2 regions of the Kribbella sp. NPDC054772 genome follow, and region 2 is predicted to be linked to the other one. Evidence: riboswitches for the same ligand, from Rfam matches in the RefSeq annotation. Region 2 holds a riboswitch; the other holds the start of a gene.
What was found. A riboswitch is a leader RNA that binds a small molecule or an ion and turns the genes downstream of it on or off. The one in region 2 is predicted to bind cobalamin.
Positions count from the first base shown of each region.

Region 1: linked by a shared signal. The riboswitch ahead of ACWGID_RS03310 (magnesium chelatase subunit D family protein) and the one ahead of ACWGID_RS10525 (CbtB domain-containing protein) in region 2 are both predicted to bind cobalamin.

Region 1 covers NZ_JBSHBJ010000002.1:83,746-91,224, forward strand. Annotated here, with positions in the region: gene ACWGID_RS03300 (cobyrinate a,c-diamide synthase) at 1-1,143, opposite strand, end outside; gene cobO (cob(I)yrinic acid a,c-diamide adenosyltransferase) at 1,137-1,751, opposite strand; gene ACWGID_RS03310 (magnesium chelatase subunit D family protein) at 1,753-4,044, opposite strand; cobalamin riboswitch at 4,117-4,253, opposite strand; gene surE (5'/3'-nucleotidase SurE) at 4,398-5,165, opposite strand; gene cobN (cobaltochelatase subunit CobN) at 5,178-7,479, opposite strand, start outside.
Region 2 covers NZ_JBSHBJ010000005.1:43,377-50,855, forward strand. Annotated here, with positions in the region: gene ACWGID_RS10490 (class I SAM-dependent methyltransferase) at 1-519, shown strand, start outside; gene ACWGID_RS10495 (phytanoyl-CoA dioxygenase family protein) at 529-1,428, shown strand; gene ACWGID_RS10500 (hypothetical protein) at 1,436-1,822, opposite strand; gene ACWGID_RS10505 (hypothetical protein) at 1,878-2,249, opposite strand; gene ACWGID_RS10510 (alpha/beta hydrolase) at 2,246-3,535, opposite strand; gene ACWGID_RS10515 (histidine phosphatase family protein) at 3,593-4,153, opposite strand; gene ACWGID_RS10520 (CbtA family protein) at 4,150-4,896, opposite strand; gene ACWGID_RS10525 (CbtB domain-containing protein) at 4,902-5,099, opposite strand; cobalamin riboswitch at 5,137-5,261, opposite strand; gene ACWGID_RS10530 (LysE family translocator) at 5,746-6,387, shown strand; gene ACWGID_RS10535 (MFS transporter) at 6,389-7,479, opposite strand, start outside.

The DNA of each region.
Region 1 (7,479 bases), on a different contig from region 2:
GAAGGTCGTGGTGGTCGCGGCGACAGCTGTTCGGTACCCGAGGGTGAGGCGCGGCGTCATCCGGCCGGTTGCCGGGAGAACGCCGGTCATCGGGTGGCCGTCGAGTTCGCGGCAGAGGTAAAGCAGGCCGGCGCATTCGGCGATCACCGGCAGACCGGCGGCGACCTCGGTGGCGACCTGGTGGCGCAGCTCCTTGTTCGCGGACAGGGCCTCCGCGTGCAGCTCAGGGAAGCCGCCGCCGAGACAGAGCGCCGCCGTTGCCTCGGGCAACGTGTCGGTCAACGGGTCGAACGTGACAACCTCCGCCCCCGCCGCGGTCAGCAACTCCGTCGTCTCCGCATACCTGAAGGAGAAGACCGGTCCCCCAGCAACCGCAACCACAGGTCGCGCGGTCGGCGAGGGCGGTTGTTCGAGCTCTTCGCTTGGGTTCCAGGGGGTGGCTTGGTGGCTGGGGGCAGCCTTGGCGGTGGCGACGACGGCCTGGAGGTCGACGCCTTGGTGGACGAGTTCGGCGGCGGCTTCGACTGCTGCTTCGGCTTGGGCGCGTTGTTCGTCGGCGGGGACCAGGCCCAGGTGCCGGCTCGGGACGGTCAGCCGTGTGTCGCGGCGGAGGACGCCGAGGACGGGGACGCCGGTCGGCGCGACACCGGCGCGTACTTCGGTCTCGTGCCGGTCCGAGCCGACCTTGTTCAGGATCACCCCGGCGATCCGCACTTCGGTGTCGAAGGCAACGAAACCCTGGACGACCGCCCCGACGCTGCGCCCGGCCGCCGACGCGTCGACCACCAGCACCACGGGCGCCTGCAACAGCTTCGCGACATGCGCGGTCGACGAGAAACCCTCGGTCCCGAGCGCACCGTCGTACAGGCCCATCACGCCCTCGATGACGGCCAGGTCCGCGCCGGCCGCACCGTGCGCGAAGAGCGGGCCGATGCGTTCCTCGCCGGACAGCATCGGGTCGAGGTTGCGTCCCGGGCGTCCGGTGGCGACCGCGTGGAACCCGGGGTCGATGTAGTCGGGTCCGACCTTGAAGCCCGCGACCACGTGTCCGGCGTTCCGCAGCGCGGCCATCAGCCCGACCGCGACGGTCGTCTTCCCGGCTCCGGACGCCGGCGCCGCGATCACCACCCGCGGAATCACCACTCGATGCCCTTCTGGCCCTTCTGGCCGGTGTCCATCGGGTGTTTCAGCTTGGTCATCTCGGTGGCCAGGTCCGCCGCATCGAGAAGCTTCGGATGCGCGTCGCGTCCGGTGATCACGACGTACTGGTGACCGGGACGATCGACGAGCGTCGAGACCACCTCGTCGACGTCGATCCAGCCCCACTTCATCGGGTAGGTGAACTCGTCGAGTACGTACAGGTCGTGGGTCTCGGCGGCGAGCCGGCGCTGGATCTCGCGCCAGCCCTCGAGCGCGTCGGCGGCGTGGTCCGCCTCGGTGCCGGCCTTGCGGGACCAACTCCAGCCCTCACCCATCTTGTGCCACTCGACCGGACCGCCCTGTCCGGTCGCCGCGTGCAGTTCGCCGAGCGCCTTGAACGCGCTCTCCTCGCCGACCTTCCACTTCGCGCTCTTCACGAACTGGAAGACCCCGAGGTTCCAGCCCTGGTTCCAGGCCCGCAGCGCCATCCCGAACGCGGCGGTCGACTTCCCCTTCATCTCGCCGGTGTGCACCATCAGCAGCGGCCGGTTGCGGCGCTGGCGGGTGGTCAGTCCGTCGTCCGGTACGGCGGCCGGCTGCCCCTTCGGCATCTCAGGCCGCCTTCCGGTCCGTGACCGCGCGGACGAGGTTGCCGGCGGCAACATCTCCGAGGTCGAGGTACTCCGCGCCGAGGTCGACCGCCAGTTCGGCGGCAAGACCGAGCCGGACGCCGCGGTGCGGTTCGCAGTCCACGACAACGGTCGCGATGCCCTGCTGGGCCAGCCAGCCGGCCGCCTGACGAGCGCGGGCGAAGGCGTTCTCGCCGTACGTGGCGCGGCCGTCGGTGACGAGCACCAGGAGCGGGCGCCGCCGCGGGTCGCGGATCGCGGCGATCCGCAGTACCTCGGCTGCTTGCAAGAGACCTTCGGCGAGCGGGGTGCGGCCGCCGGTCGGGAGGGATTCGAGGCGTCGTACGGCGGTTTCGACGCTGCCCGTCGGCGGGAGAGCGACCGTGGCGGCCGGGCCGGCGAACGTGACGAGGCCGACGGTGTCGCGGCGCTGATACGCGTCGAGGAGCAGCGAGACGATCGCGGTCTTCACCTCGCCCATGCGCTTCTTCGTGCCCATCGAGCCGGACGCGTCGACGCAGAACAGGACGAGGTTGCCCTCACGACCTTCGCGTACGGCGAGGCGGACGTCGGCGGGACGCACCACGAGGCCTGTGCCGCTGCGACCGCGGGCGTGCTGGTGTGGGGCGGCGCTCCAGATGGTGCCGAGGAGATGCGGTCGGCCCGGCTCGCGGCCGACTCGCGCGCGGTCGCCGACGACCCGGCCCACCTCGGTGATGGCGCGGGAGCGGCGGCCGGCGACACCCATCCCAGCTGCTTGCACGCTCAGGAGGCGGGCCTTGTAGGGCTCGGAGCTTCCGGCGATCTCACCGACCGGCGTCGGGCCGGGCTGACCGCTTTCACCGTCACCCGGCTCACCTTTCGCAGCCGAGCGCTTCGGGTCGCCGGGCGCGCCGTCGTCCAGGCCGTCGCGGGCCGGATCCGCGGCATCATCCGAGGCGTCGTTCGCCAGGTCGCCGTTTGTCGGGTCCGCGGCGCTCGCCGAGTCGTTCGAGTCGCCCGGCGCCGCGTCGGCGTTGGCCGGGTCGTCGGCGCCGCCCGGGCCGCCCGGGCCGCCCGGCGGGTCGTCGTCGGGGTCTTCCGGGGGCGTGCTGTTGTTGATCGCGTCTTCGAGTTGCTGCTCGTCCAACCCCGGTGCGTCGAACGGGTTCCGCCGACGGCGATGCGGGAGCGCCAGCTTCGCGGCCGCCCGGACGTCCTCGACCTCGACGACCGTGCGCCCGGACCACGCTGCATGAGCGACGGCGGCACGAGCCGTCACGAGGTCCGCACGCATCCCGTCCACGTCGAACGAAGCGCAGATCTCCGCGATCTGCCGCAGTGCGGAGTCGGTCAGGAGCACCTCGGCCAGCAGGTCGCGCGCCTTCACGATGCGCTCGGCGAGCTCCCGCTGCGCGCCGTCGTACCGGGCGACGAAGGTCTCCGGATCCGCCTCGTAGGTCAGCCGCGCGCGCATCACCTCGACGCGGACGGCGGGATCGCGGCTCGCCACCACGTCCACGGTCAGGCCGAACCGGTCGAGCAACTGCGGCCGGAGCTCGCCTTCCTCCGGGTTCATGGTGCCGACCAGCACGAACCGCGCCGGGTGCGTGACCGAGACGCCGTCCCGCTCGACCGTCGCCCGCCCCATCGCGGCCGCGTCGAGCAGTACGTCGACCAAGTGATCGTGCAGCAGGTTGACCTCGTCGACGTACAGCAACCCCCGATGCGCGGCCGCCAACAAGCCCGGCTCGTACGCCGTGACGCCTTCCGCGAGCGCCTTCTCCAGGTGCAACGACCCGAGCACCCGGTCCTCGGTCGCGCCCACCGGCAACTCGACCAACTGCGCAGCCCGCAGCCCCGGCCGCCCGCCGGTCCCACCCGCATCACCGCGGTCCGCCGCTCCCCCAAGCGGTCCGTCGCTGAGCGCGGTACCGTCCGCTTCCCCGTGACGCAGTCCGTCACCGTGCGCGGCACGGTCCGCTTCCGCGTGATGCGATCCGTCGCTGAGGTCGGCACCGTCTTCCGCGTGGTGCGGGCCGTCGGGGCAGGTCGGGTCGGGGCGCGCCGGATCGCAGGAGAAGCGGCAGCCGGGGACCACCTCGACGGGCGGGAGGATCTCGGTGAGCGCGCGGACGGCCGTCGACTTCGCCGTCCCCTTCTCGCCGCGGATCAGGACGCCGCCGATCGCCGGCGAGATCGCGGCCAGGATCAGCGCGAGCTGGAGATCGTCCATCCCGACGATCGCGGTGAACGGAAAGCTGGTCGACTGACCCGGTGAACGCACGGCCCGCATCGGCGGAATCCCTTTCGTCGAGCGGGTGTCCACGCCCGCTACGGCACTGGTACGCCGGCGCTGCGGAATTCCGTAGGCCGGCGGACGACCGTGGATGTCCTGGCTCCCAGAGTCTGCGCCTGTCACAGCTTTCGCACAGCTCTGGTCACAGTGGCGGGACCGCCCCGGATTCGCACCGGTGTTCCTCCACAACCGTCGGCCCGATCATGGCACACCAACTCCCTCCGGAACCCATCCCGGTCACGTGGCACTCACCACGCCGCCGGGTGGCGGGTTGTGTGACCACTGACGGGTTACAGCACGTCAGCGGCGCAGCAACCCGCCAGCGGCACCCGGTGTCAGGCAGTCAGGCGTCAGCGGTTCAGGCGTTTGGCGAGGGCGTTGGCGGCGGTGTCGTCCGCGACCTCGCGGATGCCGACGATCGGGGTGACGGTGACGAAGCCGGCGGCGAGGAGGGCCACGTCGGAGTCCGGGTCCGGATTCGGGTGATTCGGCCCCAGCAGGATCACCGGCTCCCCGGTCGGAGCCGTCGAGCCGGTCAGCCGCGAGTGTGACAGCGGCGCCAGCGACGCGTGGCGTACTCCTGCCAGCTGGTCCAGCGGGCGGTCCGGCACGTTGATCGTCACGACCGTGCCGGCGGGCTCGGCCGCGATCCACCCGAGCGCCTCACCCGCGATCGTCGCCGCGGTCGGCCAGTGCTGCGGGTCCTCCGAGTCGAGGCTGACGGCGACCCCCGACGTACCGTAACCGGACGCGGTCACGGCCGCCGCGACGGTGCCGGAGTGGAAGATCGACACGCTGACGTTGAGCCCGCGGTTGATCCCGGACAGGACCAGGTCGGGCGCCGGACCGAACGCGCCGAGGGCCGCCAGCGTCACCGCACCCGCGGGCGTTCCCTCGATCCCGATGTAGGTGACGCCGTTCTCCTCGTCGGACGCGGTCCGGATCGGGCGGCCGACCATGCCCGCGCGGGCCGATCCGACGCCACTCTCGTCGAGCAGCGGTGCGACCACGACCACGTCGTACCCGAGCTCGGCGATGGTCGGTGCCAGCGCCCGGATTCCCGGGGCGCGATACCCGTCGTCGTTGGTGATCAGGACCCGTGGTCGCTCAGGAAGCATGCCTCAACCCAATCAGCCGCGGTCCTCGATGTCACCTTCCGTCTCAAGTACTGCGTTCCGTAGCGTCGCGAGCGCCTCGTCCGACGGCTCCGCCCAGAGCCCGCGCTGCGCCGCCTCGAGCAGCCGTTCGGCGATGCCGTGCCGGGCCCACGGGTTCGACGCGCGGAAGAACTCGGCCATCTCGGGATTCGCGACGTACTCGGTGGTCAGCGACTCGTACATCCAGTCGTCGACCACGCCCGCGGTCGCGTCGTAGCCGAACAGGTAGTCGACGGTCGCGGCCATCTCGAACGCACCCTTGTACCCGTGCCGCCGCATCGCCGCCATCCAGCGCGGGTTCACCACCCGCGCCCGGAAGACCCGCTTCGCCTCCTCGTCCAGCGTCCGGGTCTTCACCTGGGCGGGGACGGCCGAGTCGCCGACGTACGCCTTCGGGTTCGAGCCGGTGAGGTGCCGGACCATCGCGATCATGCCGCCGTGGTACTGGAAGTAGTCGTCGGAGTCCATGATGTCGTGCTCGCGGGTGTCGGCGTTCTTCGCCGCGACCTGGATCCGGGCGTACGCGCGTTCCATCGAGCCGCGGGCCTCGGCGCCGTCCAGGTCCTTGCCGTACGCGTACCCGCCCCAGACGGCGTAAACCTCGGCCAGCTCGGCGTCGGTGCGCCAGTTGCGCGCGTCCACGAGCGGCAGCAAGCCGGCGCCGTACGAGCCCGGCTTGGAGCCGAAGACCCGGGCCGTCGACTGGCGTACGTCGTTGCCCGCAGCAACGTCAGCGTCGACGTGGGCCTTCAGGAAGTTGTCCGTCGGCGGCTCGTCGAGCGCGGCGACCGTGCGGACCGCCTCGTCGAGCAGCGCGACGACGTGCGGGAACGCGTCCCGGAAGAAGCCGGAGATCCGGATCGTGACATCGATCCGCGGCCGACCGAGCTCCACGAGATCGACCACCTCGAAGCTCGTCACCCGCCGGGACGCCTCGTCCCAGACCGGGCGGCAGCCGAGCAGCCAGAGCACCTCGGCGAGGTCGTCGCCCTGGGTCCGCATCGCCGACGTTCCCCAGACGGTCAGGCCCACCGATCGCGGGTACTCCCCCGTCTCGGACAAGTGCCGGGCCAGCAACGAGTCGGCGAGCGCGACGCCGACGTCCCACGCGTTGCGGCTCGGGATCGCCTTCGGGTCGACCGCGTAGAAGTTGCGCCCGGTCGGCAGTACGTTCACCAGACCGCGGGTCGGCGACCCGGACGGTCCGGCTTCGACGAACCGCCCGTCGAGGGCGCGCAGTACGTTAGCCAGTTCGTCGTCGGTGCGCGCCAGCCGCGGTACGACCTCCTCGGCCGCGAACGTCAGCGACGCCGTCACCTGAGCGGACTCCCGGCCGAGCACCTCGGCGACGACGACCGGGACCTTGGACGCGTCCCAGCTCAGCGTCTCCATGCCGAGGACCAGCTTCCGCGCGACGGCTTCCAAGATGTCCACACCGTCTGCGCCAGTGACCGCGGGCAGGTCGGCCAGCGTCGCCAGATCGGTGAGGTCAACGGACACGCCGGGATTGGCGAGCAACTCGGCCTCGTCCACCCCGAAGGTCTCCCCGAGCGCGGCCCGCAGACCCGGGATCGAGTACGAACCGCCCCACAGCTGCCGAGCGCGAAGTACGGCGAGCACCAGGTTCACCCGCGCTTCACCGTCCGGCGCACCGCCCAGCACATGCAGCCCGTCGCGGATCTGCACGTCCTTGATCTCGCACAGGTACCCGTCCAGGTGCAGCACGAACTCGTCGAAGTCGTCGTCCTCGGGCTTCTCGTCCGTGTGCAGGTCGTGGTGCAACTGGGCCGCCTGGATCAACGTCCAGATCTGGGCCCGCAGCGTCGGCACCTTGTCCGGGTCGAGCGCCTGCACGGTCGCGTACTCGTCGAGCAGGTACTCGAGCTTCGCCATGTCGCCGTACGTCTCGGCCCGTGCCATCGGCGGCACCAGGTGGTCGACGACCGTCGCATGCGCGCGCCGCTTCGCCTGCGTCCCCTCGCCGGGGTCGTTGACGATGAACGGGTACACCATCGGCAGGTTCCCGAGTACGGCGTCCGGCGCGCAGTCGGCCGCCATCCCGATCCCCTTGCCCGGCAGCCACTCCAGCGTCCCGTGCTTGCCCAGGTGTACGACGGCCTGCGCACCGAACCCGCCCTCTTCGACGGGTGCTTCCAGCCAGCGGTACGCCGCCAGGTAGTGGTGCGACGGCGCCATGTCCGGATCGTGGTAGATCGCCACCGGGTTCTCACCGAATCCGCGCGGCGGCTGGATCATCAGCACCACGTTCCCGAAC
Region 2 (7,479 bases):
GCCGACTGGGAGGGCGAGGCGTTCGACCTGCTCGCGAGGCTGATCCCGGACGGGCCGGTGCTCGACGTCGGCTGCGGACCGGGGCGGACGACCGGCCTGCTGGCCGCGCGCGACCTGCGGGTTCTCGGGATCGATCTGTCCCCCGGGATGATCGAGGTCGCCCGCCGGGACCACCCGGACCTCGACTTCCGCGTCGGCTCGATGACCGCGCTGGACCTACCGGACGGCTCGATGTCCGGCGTGGTGTCCTGGTGGTCGGTTATTCACCTCCCACGCGACGTCGTCCCGCAGGCGTTCGCCGAGTTCCACCGGGTGCTCGCCCCCGGCGGAGTCCTGCTGATGGGTTTCCACGTCGGTGCCGAGTCGACCCACAAGACCTCCGGGTACGGCGGTCACGCGATGAACATCCACGTCCATCGGTGGACGGCCGCGGCCCTGTCCGAGATCGCGGTCGAGGCAGGCTTCACGCCGTACCTCGACGGGGAAATTCCCGGTGACCGGCTGATCTTCCACAGATAGCCTCGGCGCATGACAGCGACCGAGGCCGCGGAACAGTGGCGAACGCGCGGGTTCGTGGTGCTGCCGGGGTTTCTGTCGGCGGCTGACCTGGCGCCGGTGGCCGGCGAGCTGCCGACGATGTTCCCGACACCGGAGGGCTTCCACGACGGGACCGATGAGCGGCGATCGCGGTACGTCGAGGACGAGTTCGACGGGATCGACGTGTTCCCGTTCAGCAGCCCGGAGTTCAGTTTGCTGGCCGTTCACCCGAGGATCGTGGAGCTCGCGGAGACGTTGCTCGGGCAGTCCGATCTGCGGTTGTCGTCGGCTGAGGCGTGGGCGAAGTACACGGGTGCGACGTCGTACGACCAGGAGTTGCACCGCGACTACCTGAACCAGACGATCGTCGTACCGTCGGCCGAGGACCGCTTCCAGCATCTGGAGCTGTTCGTGTTCCTGGTCGACGTACCGGAGGAGCTCGGCCCGCCGCACCTGGTGCAGTACGAGCACACCGCCGAGCTGCCGATGAACCCGAACTTCTTTCCACGCTCGGGCGGCAAGGGCGACTTCGTGTCACCTGACGACAACACCCGCCTGTACGACGCCGAGCAGTCAGGCGCCGGTCCGGCCGGGACGGTGATCGCGTTCAACACCCGCACGTTCCACCGCGGCACGGGACTCCGCAGGCCCCACGGCGCGCGGTACTCGATGCAACTCGTCTACCGCCCGGCCGAGGCCGACTGGGGCCAGCGCGTCGCCTGGGCCGCCCGCAGCCACGAGCCCGCCTGGTACGACTTCGTCCACCGAGCCACGCCCCGCCAGCTGGCGCTCTTCGGCTTCCCGCCGCCGGGGCATCCCTACTGGACCCCGCAAACCCTCGCCGGCACCGCCGAGCGCTACCCGCGCCTGGACCTCACCCCCTGGCGCTAGCGGCGGACTACAGGTCGTCGACGTACGGGGTCTGGCCGGTGAAGGTCAGGCGCCAGTCGGTGTTCAGAGCGTCGACGGTGAGGTCGTAGCCCTGGCGGCGCGCGGTGAGTTGGTGGTGACCGTCGACGACCTCGGAGATGGTGACTTTCCAGTCGCGAGCCTCGAGGGTTTCGGCGGCGAAGCTGATCTGTGCCTCGGGGTCGGGCGTGATGGTGGGGTCTCCGGTCTCGACGGTGATGGTGCACACGGACTCGGGGCCGTGCGGGTCGGCGAGCGCGGACTCGTCCACCGGGCCGACGTCCTGCGTCACCGCCGGGGTCTGGTCCGGTACGACGATTGCCGCCACCGCGAGGAGTTCCGAGCGGAGGAAGTTACGAGCTTCGGTCAGCGTCACGCTTCCGTGATACACCGTGCGGCCAAGGCTCGCGAGGCCACGCCGCGTTTCGAATTCATGAAACCAGCGGTGTCTCGCCGGTGAACGTTATCCGCCAGTCAGTGGTCCACGCGTGGACCGCGATCTCGTACCCATTCCGGACGGCCGCGACCCGAAAATGCCCGTCCTCCGGGGCCGCGACCTCCGCGGTCCACCCCCGGGCGCGCAGTGCCTCGGCTGCGGCTGCGACCTCCGCCTCGGGATCCGGCGCCGACGGGTTCCCGGTCTCGACGGAGATCCGGCACACGGTCGCCGTCCCCCGGCCGTCGAACAGTACGCCGGGATTCACCGGCCCCGGGTCACGCGTCACCACCGGCCGCTGACCGGGTACGACGGCTGCCGCCACCGCCAGCAACTCATCCCGCAGGAACTCCCGCTGCTCGCTCATCCCCGTCCACCTCCCGACGGCCGCGACCGCCCTGTACCCGCCGCCCGCGATCCTCCGATACTGCCCCGTCCACCAGCCCCACGCCCAGTGACCCCACGCCCCACAACGCCACGCTCCCCAGCCACCTGCTCCGCGGAACTCCACCCCGGCGCCCGCTCCCCGACAGTCGGACCAGCGCCAGCCGGACCGCTGGCACTCAGTTTGGCGGCGTTCGCGGGGGCTTCTTCGCGTCCGGACGGTGCGGGTGAAGTATCGCGGGCGTGCCGGGAGTGTTTGGTGAGTGCTGCAAGTCCGTCGAACACCCGCGACGCCGTCTTCGCGGCCGCGTTGAAGGCGTCGCCCCACGACGCGCCGAGGAGCAGCTTGGTCTCGGCGCCCCGGCTGGTGTTCGTGCGGGTGATGTCCTTCAGCTTGCCCGAGACCACCCGGCCGATGTTGCGGAGCGCCTCGCTGTTCGGGCGGTAGTACTCGTTGTGCCAGCGCACCGACACCGCCTCGTCGCGGGCGAGCGGGTCGTTGGTCTCCATCCGGATCGCGTCGACGAACGTCGCGGGGTCCGGCCCGTGCCACTCCGAGAGCGCGACATAGTCGCCGGGCGCGCGCTCGACGTACAGCGTCGTCGCCGGTGTCACGAAGTCCGACGCCTCGTCGACGCGCTTGTCGATGCCCGGCGACCCGGTCATCACCACCTGCGGCGGACGGGCGCCGACCTCGAGCGCTTTCCCGACCACTTTCGTGCCGTACGAGTGCGCGACGACCGTGACGTCCGCCTTCTCCGCCTTGAGCTCGTCGACCTCGTCCAGGAACACCTTGAGCCGCGGCCCGCCCTCGGCCGCCGCGTCGTCCTCCGCGGCCTTGAGCAGGCCCTGCGGCGAGCTGTAGTCGAGCCAGACGATCACCGCGGTCTCCGGCCCGGCCTCCTGCTTGATCAGGTCGCCGCGGTCCGACTGTCCGGAGAACGTGTCGAGGCTGTTCCCCATCCCGGGAACCAGTACGGCGACGTGCTTCGCCTTCGGGAGCTCGCCGAGCACCTCGATCGCCCGCCCTTGTCCCTTCGGGTCGACCTTCAGGAACTGCCGCTGCCGCTGGACGTGAACGACGTTGCCGTCGGCATCCGTCTCGCTCACGGTGACCGGGGCCAGCAGCTCCTCGACGGTCTTCAGGCGCTTGAGTTGCTCGTCGTCCGCGGTGCCGTCGTCGGCCGCCGTCTGCAACCGCTCGCGAGCAGCCTCGAGCACCGCCAGATTGGCGCGGAACCGTTCGGCCAGTTGATCAGCCTCAGCCATGATGACTCCCCGTGACAGCCGGTCACCTGGGCGTGAGACCGGGCCACCGGCAGTTTGTCAGGCGGAGGGCACGAAGGCCAGAGACCAGTTCCCGCTGTGGTGGGACAGGCTGACCGTGGCGAGCGGCCGGACGTCGACATGCCGCAGCGACTCGGCGGGCGCGTCCACGACGTACAGGACGATCGCGCGGACCACCGCCGGGTGGACGACGGCGAGGATCGCGCTGGGTTCGTCGTGCTGCCCGGCCACGTCCCCGAGCCAGTCGGCGACCCGGGCGAGGACGTCGTTCTCGGTCTCGCCGCCCGGCGTTGCGGTGTGCGGCCGTTCGAGCCACGCCGAGACCCGCGTCGGGTCGGCCGTGAGCAGATCCTCCAGCTCGCGGCCGGCCCAGTCGCCGTACTCGCGGTCCCGCAGCTCGGGCGCGACGATCGCGTCGTACCCGAGCGCAGCGGCTGTCCGTACGGCGGCCTGCTCAGGTCCGGAGTACACGGCGTCTGCCGAGAGCTTCAGGTCGCGCGCCGCCTCGACACTCGCCGCGTCCGGCTCGGCGTCGCCGCCGAGCACGAGTCCGCGCAGTGCGGGTGTCAGGGCGTGCGCGACCAGGGTCAGCGTGGTCAAGCCGCAGCCACCTTCGATCGGATCGGCCGGCGGTCCACCGCGGCCGCGTACCCGAACCCGAGCAGGAGCCACAGCGTCGCCTGCGTACCGAGCGAGGCGAACCGGAACTGCCACAGCAGCGTAGCGGGGAACGTCTCCGGAACCTCGTTGATCCGCGGCAGGATCAGGTACGCCGCCACGACGGTCGCGAGCAGTCCGACGACACCACCGGCGAGGCGGGCGACATCGCCGTACCGCGCGGCCCAGCGGGACAGGGCGACCCCTGCCCACACCGCGAGCAGGCCGATGACCAGGGTCAAGAGGTAGGTGACGGTCCGCCGGGTGATGGTGTCGGGGTCACCGACCGCCGGCGGATTGGGTGGGTACTTGAAGAACGGGACGAGCACGATGCCGATGAAACCCGCGGCGGCGAGTCCGAGCGCGGCGTACGCGTCGTTGCCGGTCCGGAGCTTGCGGCGGAGCAGCGTGAACGCGACCGCGAACAGGCCGCCGAGCGCGACGCCGTACAGGCTGGTCGCGAGAAACAGGCCGGCCCGCTGGCCGTCGCGGCTGACCAATGGCTGTTCGTCCTCCGCCTGGTCAGCGTGGTTGTGGTCGTGAGTGTGCGCGGCACCGGCCTCTTCGATCGCGATCGCCGCGTCGACACGCGGCTCGCCCATCACGTAGGCGAACGTTCCGGCCAGCAGGCCGGCGAAGAGTCCGACGATCAGTCCGCGCACCAGGAGCGATCCGAAGGTGCGCATCTGATCTAGTGGCAGGGCACGCCGAGCAGGTGGCGACCGTCGTGCATCAGCTCGTGCAGGTACATCCCCGACTGGGAGACCGCGCCCTGGTCGAACCCGACCAGGTAGGCGAGCAGCAACATCAGGCCGACGCTGGTAAGAGCAGCAGCGAGAAGCTTGGGCGAGAGAGCCGGTACGGCGATCGTGCGGGCAGGAGCTGCCATTGAACTGAACCTCCTGGGGAAGTGCGCGTCCCCTTGGAAAGGCTGCTGTGCCCGAGCGTCCTGACTCACGAACCGAAGCTCGCTCACAGTGGCGCGGCCGTGCCGGACTCTCACCGGCTTCCCTCATGGCACCGCAGGTTGACCCTGGAACGGTAGAGCCCACACCGAACCCCGGTCAACGCGCCACGGCGCGCCGGTGACCAATCCCACCCCCACCCACCAGCCGCCCGGCGTGCGGCATGACCGCCCACCTGCCCAGCCCCTCGCTCCACCACGCCGGCAGCCCACTTCCGACGTACACCGTCGTGCCGCTCGCCTCACGACGCCCCCCAACCCAACCCCGACGTACGGCACTCCGCCGCTCCCCCACCACGTCCACTCCGCGCACCCCCATCCCCACGCGACCACCACCCTCGGCGTCCTCAACTACTGCCGAGTCGTGGCAATTGGCATGTGACCCCCAACGCGAGTCGTGAGTTCCGGCTGTCGATTTGCAACCAGGACCCACGACTCGGCGGGATCGCCGCGGGTAGGAGCCGAGGCGGGACGCCGGCCCGAGCATCGGCTTCTGCTGGGTGGGCATCACGCTCAGCTCGAAGGCGCCGCGAGCCGAGCGGTGAGTGAGGGGAGCGTTTACTCTGGGTGGATGCCGTCCGCTCATCATTTGGTTGCGTTTGCGATTACTGCGTTCATCATCATCGTGGTTCCGGGGCCCAGCGTGTTGTTCATCGTGGGGCGGGCGTTGGCGGTGGGGCGGCGGGAAGCCGTGTTGACGATGGTGGGGAACACGTTGGGTGCCGCGACGATGCTGGTGTTGATCGCGCTCGGGCTCGGGACGTTGATCGCCGCGAGTGCGGTCGCGTTGACGATCGTGAAGCTGGGCGGGGCGGCGTACCTGATCTATCTGGGGGTGCACGCTTTCCGGTCGCGGAAGTCGCTCGCGGAGGCGCTTGCCAGGGGGGTGAAGCCGGGGAGCAGCCGGAAGACCGTGCGGCAGGGGTTCCTGGTCGGGGTGACGAACGCGAAGACCGCGGTGTTCTTCGCGGCCGCGCTGCCGCAGTTCGTGGACAAGGGTGCGAGCAGCCCGGCGTGGGCGCAGATCCTGGTCCTCGGGTTGATCTTCATCCTGATCGCGCTCTGCTCGGACAGCGTCTGGGCGGTGGTGGCCGGTACGGCGCGCGAATGGTTCGCCCGCTCGCCGCGCCGGCTCGAGCTGGTCGGTGGCACCGGTGGTCTGATGATCATCGGTCTCGGCGCCAGCATCGCCGTCACCGGTTCCAAGGAATAGCTCAAACAGCAGCGGTACGTCGTCCCGCCGCGACACCGAGCAGCGCCAGCAACGCCGGGACACCGAACGCGACGACGTACGCCATGACCGCGGAATGCGGCTCCATCGCGGCGAACAACGACCCACCGATCGCCAGCACCGTTGCCGTGGACAACGAATCGCTCAGCTGCAGCGCGGAACTGTTCACACCCTGCTCGTCAGGCTCCGAGTACTCCAGCACCAGCACGGAAAGCGTGGGGAAGACCGTACCCATCCCGAGCCCGGTCAGGCTCCATCCGAGGATGCCGACGACGACCGGTACGTGCGGGTTCAGCGTGAGCGTGGCGGTGACGATGCCAAGCACGATCAGGATCATGCCGGCCTGCAGGAACACCTCGTGCGAGAACGGCTGCTTCGGGCGCCCGCGGTACCACGACGCCGCGGTCCAACTGAGCGCGCTGACGGTCAGGACCAGCCCGGCCAACGAAGGGGACAGCCCGCGCTCGCGGGTCAGCATCAGCGGAAGGAACACCTCGGCGCCGAATCCGGCCGCGGCGACCAGGCCACGGAGCGCGATCACCGAAGGCAGTCCGCGACCGAAGGTGAACGTCCCGCGCGGCAGCAGCCGCGGCCCGAACGCGATCACCCCGGCCAGGCCGATCACGAGCAGCGCAATCTGGAGTACGCCGTGCTGCTGCCCGCCGTAATGCAGCAGTCCAACCCCGACGGCCGCCGCGACCGCCCACAGCGCGCGCTTGTCCCAGAGTTTCCCGGGACGCGGCTCGTGCGTGTCGCCGCGAGCCAGTCCGGGCCGCATCACCAGCGCGGCCGGGATCGCGAGCGCGGGAACGGCGAGGAACACGATGCGCCAGCTGGCGTGCTCGACGATCAGTCCGGCGATCGCGGGACCGACGAGTGACGGCACCACCCAACCGGTAGCGAAGGCGGCGAAGATCCGCGGCCGTAGCCGGGCCGGGTACAGCTGCCCGACCACGACGTACAGGGCGACCGTCAGCAGACCGGAGCCGAAGCCCTGGATGATCCGGCCGATGACCAGGACCTCCATCGTCGGCGCGAATCCCGCGATCAGCAGGCCGGCCAGGAACCACGCCG